Regions from separate parts of the Streptomyces sp. NPDC058664 genome, predicted to be linked through region 2. Evidence: riboswitches for the same ligand, from Rfam matches in the RefSeq annotation. Region 2 holds a riboswitch; the other holds the start of a gene.
What was found. A riboswitch is a leader RNA that binds a small molecule or an ion and turns the genes downstream of it on or off. The one in region 2 is predicted to bind cyclic di-AMP.

Region 1 (4,292 bases), on a different contig from region 2:
GTGACCACCTCACCGAGGCCGAGGCCACCGCGATGTGCTTCGTGCTCCTCTTCGCCGGTTTCGAGACGACCATCAACCTCATCGGCAACGGCGTCCACGCCCTGCTGCACCACCCCGAGCAGCGCGAGCGGCTCCAGGCCTCGATCGCGGCGGGCCAGACGGGCCTCCTGGAGACCGCGGTGGAGGAGCTGCTGCGGTTCGACGGGCCGGTGGAGATGGCCACCTGGCGGTACGCGACGCAGCCGCTGACCATCGGCGGGCAGGAGATCCCGGCGGGGGACCCGGTGCTCGTGGTGCTCGCCGCCGCCAACCGGGACCCGGAGCGGTTCGCGGGACCGGACACGCTCGACCTCACCCGGCGCGACAGCCAGCACCTCGGGTACGGGCACGGCATCCACTACTGCCTGGGCGCGCCGCTCGCCCGCCTCGAGGGGCAGACGGCGCTCGCGACCCTGCTGACCCGCCTTCCGGACCTGCGACTTGCCGCCGACCCGGCCGAACTGCGCTGGCGCGGCGGGCTCATCATGCGGGGATTGCGCACGCTTCCGGTGGAGTTCTCCCCGTCCGTACCGCTCCGGCACGGTGACGGCGTATCAGAAATGTGATCTTCGCGTGATCGTGAGGCCATCGACTTGTGACGAGCGTTCGAATACCGCTACGTTCGCCGCAATCCCAGCCGTCACGCGAAAGGCGCTCCTATGCGTTCCGGGAACGGACGACACCGTCGCCCCCGTCAGGCCCCCGCCATCGTCGTCGCCGCCGGTGTGACCGGATCCGCCATGGCGCTGCCGCTGCTCGCCACCGGGTCCGCCTCCGCGGCCGACGCCGCCACCTGGGACCGGGTCGCCGAGTGCGAGTCCGGCGGCCAGTGGAGCGCCAACTTCGGCAACGGCATGTACGGCGGCCTCCAGTTCACCCAGGACAGCTGGGAGCGGAACGGCGGCCTGGCGTACGCGCCCAGCGCCGACCTGGCCAGCCGCGCCCAGCAGATCGCGGTGGCCGAGAAGGCGCTCGCCAAGGGCTCCGTCGAGTGGGCCACCTGCGCGCCGATCGCCGGCCTGACGAACGACGGCAGGGCCCCCGGCGTGGACCCGGGGCCGGCTTCCGTCCCGAAGGTCCCCACGGGGCCGGTCGTCGAGTCGAACCGGACCGCGGGCCTTCCGGAGGGCTCCACGGGCTCCACCGCGACCGAGGAGACCGCGAGGCGGGCCACGGGCGCCGTCACGCCGACCGCCCCCGCCTCTCCGACCGCGCCCGCCACGCCGGTCTCGCCGACCGCGCCCGGCGTGCCGACCACCCCGGTGAGCCCCTCCGCGCCGGCCGACACGACCGCGCCGACCACTCCGGTCACCCCGACCACCCCGGTCGCCCCTGACGCCTCCACCACGCCCGGTGCGCCCGGTTCGTCCGTGATGCCCGGCACTCCGGAAGGTGACGCGACGTCGGCCACTCCCGGAAGCGGGAAGCATCGGGGCGAGGCCGCACCGGAGGAAACCGGCAAGGCGGACAGTTCACTCGAATCGGGTAGACACGCCTCGTCCGGGAGCAAGGTGACCGAAACGCCCATCGCATCGACGCCGGTTGACGAGGCGAAGGGTGCGGGCGCAACGGACAGTCAGGACACTTCGGACGCGTACACCGTGCGGCCGGGCGACAGCCTGTCCGACATCGCGCAGAAGAACGAACTCCCCGGAGGCTGGACCGCCCTCTACGACGCCAATCGGCGGACGGTGGGCATCGATCCGGACCTCATCCTTCCTGGTCAGAGCCTCGAATTGACGGACATTTCGCCCGCGACGGCCGAGTGATTCGAGGCCGTATGTCCGGTTCTGCGTAAGTGAGACATGGGTCTCTTCGCCCCAACTGGCGTGTCTTGGCCGTACCTTTTGTCTCCGCCACCTCTCACCTGCGTAAACGCCGCCCACCGGAGGGCAAGTAGGGGCGATATTTCCGCAATGCGCCTCTTTGAACTTCCGGTGGGTCTGTGTCTACGGTCTTACCGCTCGCCACCGCGGGCCCCGTCGACCGAAACGCCGAATCCTGCCGTCGGCCGATGGGAACAGTCGTCGCGCAAGCGCCGAAGGCAGGAGTGGGGGACCCAAGGTAAGTGCCGGTTCCGGCCGTTGAGAAAGACGGCCGACGATCGGCTTGGGGTGAAGCCGCGTGCTAGGACACGCGGCCGGGCAACTTTCCGGCCCGAACCCGACAGCTCACCTCACAGGCGTCGGTGAGGAGAATCTCCATGCTGTTTTCCGGCAAGGGCAAACACCGCCGTCCCTCCAAGGCCACCCAGGTCGTCGCGCTCGTCGGCGTCACCGGTGTCGCCGTCGCGGCCCCGCTGATGACCGCGGGCACCGCCTCGGCCGCCACGGCCTCCGAGTGGGACCGCGTCGCCCAGTGCGAGTCCGGCGGCAACTGGTCCATCAACACGGGCAACGGCTACTACGGCGGCCTCCAGTTCTCGGCCTCCACCTGGGCCGCGTACGGCGGCACCGCCTACGCCTCGACCGCCAACCAGGCGTCGAAGTCCCAGCAGATCGCCATCGCCGAGAAGGTCCTCGCGGGCCAGGGCAAGGGCGCCTGGCCGAGCTGTGGCGTGGGCCTCTCCGGAGCCTCCTACGACGGCGGCGCCGCCGAGAGCGCCCCGCAGCAGAGCGCCCCGCAGCCGGAGCGGAAGGCCGAGCAGCCGACCACCCGCAGCGAGCAGCGCCAGGCTCCGCAGCCGAAGAGCGCGCAGACCGCCGCGCCGAAGGCCGCCGCCAAGAAGACCGTCACCACCCCGACCGGCAAGAAGGTCGAGAAGGGCGACGGCGAGTACAAGGTCGTGACCGGCGACACCCTCAGCACCATCGCCCGGGCGCAGGGCGTCGACGGCGGCTGGGCCGAGCTCTTCGAGCTGAACAAGGACGTCGTCGAGAACGCCGACCTCATCTACCCGGGCCAGCAGCTTCACCTGAAGTGAGCCCGGCGGTCCGCGTGAGTCCGGCGGCTCACGCGGTCCCCACGACCCTCCCGCGGTGACCACCCCGACCCGGCGCGCCCCTTCCCCCGTGCGCGCCGGGCCGGGGTTCCCCGTTTCCGGGAGGAAGCCGGCCCCGGCTCTCCGCCTCCGGGAGGGAGCCGGCCGACCCCGACTCTCCGTTTCGGGACGACCCGGTGATTACCGCCCGGTAGATCCGGGGTCCTTCGTCCCGTGATGCATGCCCTTGGGTCCTTTTTCGTCCCAGGGGGCGGGCGCCCGGCGGGCCGGAGCCCCCGAGCCGGTTAGGCTCTTGTCGCAAGGCAAAGCGACCCTGCACCGGCCTTGCGTCACATCCAGCGTCACATCCCAAAAAGGAGATGCTCGTGCCGTCCATCGACGTCGTCGTAGCCCGGGAAATCCTGGACTCCCGAGGCAACCCCACGGTCGAGGTCGAGGTCGGCCTCGACGACGGCAGCACCGGCCGTGCTGCTGTTCCGTCCGGCGCCTCCACCGGTGCGTTCGAGGCCATCGAGCTTCGCGACGGTGACCCCAACCGCTACCTGGGCAAGGGTGTCGAGAAGGCCGTCCTCGCCGTCATCGAGCAGATCGGCCCGGAGCTCGTCGGCTACGACGCCACCGAGCAGCGCCTGATCGACCAGGCGATGTTCGACCTGGACGCCACCGAGAACAAGGCCTCCCTCGGCGCCAACGCCATCCTCGGCGTCTCCCTCGCCGTCGCGCACGCCGCGTCCGAGGCCTCCGACCTCCCGCTCTTCCGCTACCTCGGCGGCCCGAACGCGCACCTGCTGCCCGTTCCGATGATGAACATCCTCAACGGTGGGTCGCACGCCGACTCCAACGTGGACATCCAGGAGTTCATGATCGCCCCGATCGGCGCGGAGTCCTTCTCCGAGGCCCTTCGCTGGGGTGCGGAGGTCTACCACACCCTGAAGAAGGTCCTGAAGACCAAGGGCCTGTCCACCGGTCTCGGCGACGAGGGCGGCTTCGCGCCGAACCTCGAGTCGAACCGCGCCGCCCTGGACCTCATCATCGAGGCGATCAAGGAGGCCGGTTACGAGCCCGGCCGTGACATCGCGCTCGCGCTCGACGTCGCCGCCTCCGAGTTCTACAAGGACGGCTCGTACGAGTTCGAGGGCCAGTCCCGCACGGCCGCCGAGATGACGGACTACTACGCCGAGCTGGTCTCCGCGTACCCGCTGGTCTCCATCGAGGACCCGCTGTACGAGGACGACTGGGACGGCTGGAAGACCATCACCTCGCGCCTCGGCGACAAGGTCCAGATCGTCGGCGACGACCTGTTCGTCACCAA
Region 2 (4,292 bases):
CGCGGGAGACCAGGTTGTAGTGCGGCTGGAGGGCCACGTACCGGGTGAGGCCCTCGGCCTCGGCGAAGTCGAGGGAGGCCCGCAGCCGTTCCGGGGAGATGTTGGAGGCCGCGACCGCCCGCACCTTGCCGTCCCGCACGAGCTGGTCGAGGGCGGTGACGATCTCCTCGACGGGGACCGACTCGTCGTCGAAGTGGGTGTGGTAGAGGTCGATGCGGTCGGTGCCGAGGCGGCGCAGCGACTCCTCCGCGCCGGCCTTGATGGTGGCGGCGGCCAGTCCCTTGAAGCGGGGGTGGGCGCCGACCTTGGTGGCGACGACGATGTCGTCGCGGTTGCCGCGGGAGGCGAGCCAGCGGCCGATGACGGTCTCGGACTCGCCGCCCTCGTTGCCCTCGGCCCAGGCGGAGTAGACGTCGGCGGAGTCGACGAAGTTGCCGCCGGCTGCGGCGTAGGCGTCGAGGACGGCGAAGGACCGCGTCTCGTCGGCCGTCCACCCGAAGACGTTGCCGCCGAGGGCGAGCGGGAAGACGTGCAGGTCGGAACTGCCCAGCGGGCGGAGAGAGGCCATGGAGGGGCAACCCTCTCCGGCCCCGGGCCTATTCCGCGGCCGGTCCGCCCGCTGCTCAGGCCCGCCGGTCCGCCCGCTGCTCAGGCCCGCCGGTCCGCCCGCCGATCCACCCGCCGGTCAGGCCCGGCGACCAGGCAGCCCGGCGGTCAGACCGTCAGGCGGTCAGACCGTCAGGCCCTTGGAGCGGAGCCAGTCCGCCGGGTTGATGCCGTCGCCGCCGGGCGTGTGCACCTCCATGTGGAGGTGGGCGCCGGAGACGTTGCCCGTGGCGCCGACGCGGCCGATCGTCTCGCCGGTGCCCACGGTCTGGCCGACGCCGACCGTCATGGACGACAGGTGGCAGTACCAGACCTCGGTGCCGTCCTCCAGCTCCAGGACGATCCGGTAGCCGTAGGAACCGGACCAGCCCGCCGACTTGACGGTGGCGCCGTGGACCGCCTTGAGCGGGGTGCCGGTGGGGGCCGCGAAGTCGAGGCCCGTGTGGTAGCCGGAGGACCACATCGAGCCGGACTGCATGTAGGTGGCGGTGAGGGAGTACGAGGAGAGCGGCATCGAGTAGCTCGCGGCGAGCTGGGCGAGGCGCTCGGCCTCGGCCTTGGCCGCGGCTTCCGCCTCCGCCTTCGCCTTGGCCTCCGCCTCGGCCTTCGCCTTCGCCTCGGCAGCGGCCTCCGCGGCCGCCTTCTCCGCGGCCTCGGCCTTGGCCGCGGCCTCCGCGGCCGCCTTCTCCGCCGCCGCCTTCTCCGCCGCGGCCTTCTCGGCGGCGTCGGCGGAGGCCTGCTGCTGCTCGGCCTGCTGGAGGATGCGCGCACGCAGGGCCTCGCCCGCGTCGGCGGTGCCGGCCGTCTTCCCCGTCACCTGCTCGGCGGCCGTCCCGGTCCGCTCGTCGTCGTCGACGGTGGTGTACGCGGCGACGGTGAGCGGGTTCGGGTTGGAGCGGGCCGCGGCGACCGTCAGGTCCTCGTCCGACGACGTGCCCGCGTCCGGGAGGAGGTCGCCGACGCCGGGAAGGTCGTGGGCGTCCGGCAGACCGAGGTCCGGGAGGTCCGGGAGCGAGATGGCCACCGGCGGCTTCTCCTGCGCGGTGGCGAGGCCGCCCGCGCCGACGGCCGCGATGACACCGACGCCGAGGACGGTGGAGGAGCGGGCGAAGTTGGAGCGCTGCTTGACGACCCGGTGCCGGCCGCCGGAGCGGCTCTCGGCGCGGAGGGAGCCCTCGGTGGGGTTCCACTCGGTGTCCGGGGCGGCAGGACCCGCACCACTTCCGAAGGCGTCGAAGGGGACTTCGGGTGCGGGGGTGTTGGACGCCACGAAGGGGCGCTCCTTTCCTTCCTTCTCGCCTACCGGGTTAGCTGACGGGTTCGGAGCAGGAAGGTCTCCTACGGGCACGGTCGCACAGGTGCGAAGGGCCCGATTCACCCCAATTGGTGGTTCCCCGGTTCCTTTTCAGGATTCGGCGCGTGCGCACGGTGCCGCCTCTTGCGGCGGCTGGGACGACCGCGCTGCGTTATCGAACGTTAATAGACAGCGGGTCCCGATTCCAAGCCGTTCCCCTTGATCATTCATTGAATTGGGTCACAATGGCCCGAGTTGACCCCCCTTCAGCAACAACTGGCGAAACCTACCCGGGCTGACACCGGATCAATTGTTATCGCAGCGACACCTTCCGGCTACGGCCGGTGACCGGGCCCGGCCGGCGGGACCACCGGCATCGTGCGGCGCCGCTCCGGCTGCGTCGTCGTGGGACGGCTCAGCGCGAGCAGCGCCATGTCGTCCGTCGCCCCGCCGCCCGTGTGCAGCCGTACGTCGTCCACCAGCGCGTCGAGGAGCTCCTCGGGCCCCGGGAAGATCCGGCCGGCGAGGCGCTGCCCCGGGTCGTAGAAGACACCCGCCGCGTTCCGCGCCTCGGAGAGGCCGTCGGTGTAGAAGAGCAGCGTCGCGCCCGGCGGGTACGGCCGCCCCTCGGCCCGGTCCGGCCACACCGCCAGATCGCCCATGCCGAGCGGCAGCGCCGGTTCGGTCGGATCCAGCGTGTCCAGGCGCCCGTCCGCGTACAGCATCAGCGGTGGCGGGTGCCCGCGGTTGACGATCCGTACGAAACCGCTGAAGGTGCCGCTCCCGCCCTCGCGCGGGATCTCGGCCAGGACGGCGGTGGTGAAGCCCTCGACGGCGTCGAGTCCGTCCCTGCGGGTGCCTTCCCGGGCCAGCGCCCGTTCGAGGCGCTGCGCCACGCCCTCCAGGCTCCGCTCCTGCTCGGCCGCCTCCCGGAAGGCCCCGATGACGACGGCGACGGCCTCCACCGCGTCCATCCCCTTGCCCCGGACGTCCCCGACGACGAGCCGCACCCCGTAGGGGGTGTCCTGGACGGCGAACAGGTCGCCGCCGATGAACGCGTCCGCCTGCGCCGCCTCGTAACGGGCCGCGCACTGCAGCCCGCCGATCCGCTCGGCGGGCGTCGGCAGCACGGCCTTCTGCGCGGTCTCCGCGATGACCCGCGCCGAGGCGAGCCGCTCGCCGCTGCGGCGCACGACCCGGCTGATGAGGAGGGCGAGCGCGGAGACGGTGGCGACGGTCAGGGTCTCGGTGAGGGTCGGGACCTCGGTGACGGTGCCGTTGTAGAGGTGCAGCCCGACGGAGGCGAGGAGCGCGGCGATCCCGGTGAGGAGGGTCGTGAGGGTGGAGAAGAAGGGCGCGGCGATCAGCGGGGCGGCGGAGAACAGCGGCGCGGCGGTGTACGCGGGCGGTGTCAGCAGGTCGAAGACGACCCCGCCGGCGATGACCAGCGGCGGCAGCGCGCGGATGAACCGCCGGGCACGCCCGTACGAGTGGCGGCCGTCACCGCCCCGTCGCCCGCCGTCGCCCGCTCCTAGGGGGTGCCCCACCTGTGCTCTCCTGCCCGGTCCGTACCCGGCCGCGGTCCGTACCGCGCCCTCCCAGGGTGGCCGCCCCCGCACCGGGCGGCGACTCCCACGGGGCCGACCGGCGTACGGAGGCGGCCGGCCGCCGTCAGAGGTTCCGCTCGGCGTAGATCTCCATCGCGTCCCGGACCAGGACCGCGGTCCCCTCGCCGTGCTTGTCGTAGTTCGCGGTGAACCGCGGGTCGTCGACGTACATCCGGCCGAGGCCGATCACGTACTCCTTGCTCGGGGTCGTGGTGTGCGACAGCCACGCGATCTGGCGCCGCGTGATCGCCTGCACCTCCTCGTCGCCGGCGGCCAGGCCGTCCCTGAGCGCCCGCGCGAAGTCGCGGGCGATCCCCGCCTGCTCGTCCATGAACGCCTTCTTCCCCTCGGCGTCGAGCGACCGCCACCAGCGGTCCCCCTTCTCGTACGCGTCGCGGCCCCAGCGCTCGGTGACCTCCTCCTCGTACGCCGTGTGGTCGAAACCGTCGAACACTTCGTCGGCCATGAGTTCTTCTCCGTTCTCGGTCTTGTGGAGAGTGGTCCGCACGGACGCGATCCGGCGACCGATGCGCTCGCGCTCCTGTTCGAGCAGGGCGAGATGGGTGCGGAGGGCGGCGGTCGTGTCCCGCTGCCCCGCGAGGACCTCGGCGATGGCGGACAGCGAGAGCCCGAGCTCGCGCAGCAGCAGGATCCGCTGCAGCCGCACGAGCGCCGCCTGGTCGTAGTACCGGTAACCGTTCGCGCCGATCCGGCTCGGCTCCAGCAGTCCGCGCTCTCCGTAGTGCCGGAGGGTGCGGCTGGTGGTGCCGGCCTTCTTGGCGATC

Region 1: linked by a shared signal. The riboswitch ahead of ACFWUY_RS05475 (transglycosylase family protein) and the one ahead of ACFWUY_RS03205 (M23 family metallopeptidase) in region 2 are both predicted to bind cyclic di-AMP.

Annotation. Positions count from the first base shown of each region.
Region 1 covers NZ_JBHXRW010000004.1:191,968-196,259, forward strand. The annotation lists gene ACFWUY_RS05465 (cytochrome P450) at 1-605, shown strand, start outside; gene ACFWUY_RS05470 (transglycosylase family protein) at 699-1,808, shown strand; cyclic di-AMP (ydaO/yuaA leader) riboswitch at 2,066-2,239, shown strand; gene ACFWUY_RS05475 (transglycosylase family protein) at 2,243-2,962, shown strand; gene eno (phosphopyruvate hydratase) at 3,346-4,292, shown strand, end outside.
Region 2 covers NZ_JBHXRW010000003.1:21,427-25,718, forward strand. The annotation lists gene ACFWUY_RS03200 (aldo/keto reductase) at 1-568, opposite strand, end outside; gene ACFWUY_RS03205 (M23 family metallopeptidase) at 731-1,876, opposite strand; cyclic di-AMP (ydaO/yuaA leader) riboswitch at 1,888-2,034, opposite strand; gene ACFWUY_RS03210 (PP2C family protein-serine/threonine phosphatase) at 2,236-3,447, opposite strand; gene ACFWUY_RS03215 (MerR family transcriptional regulator) at 3,572-4,292, opposite strand, start outside.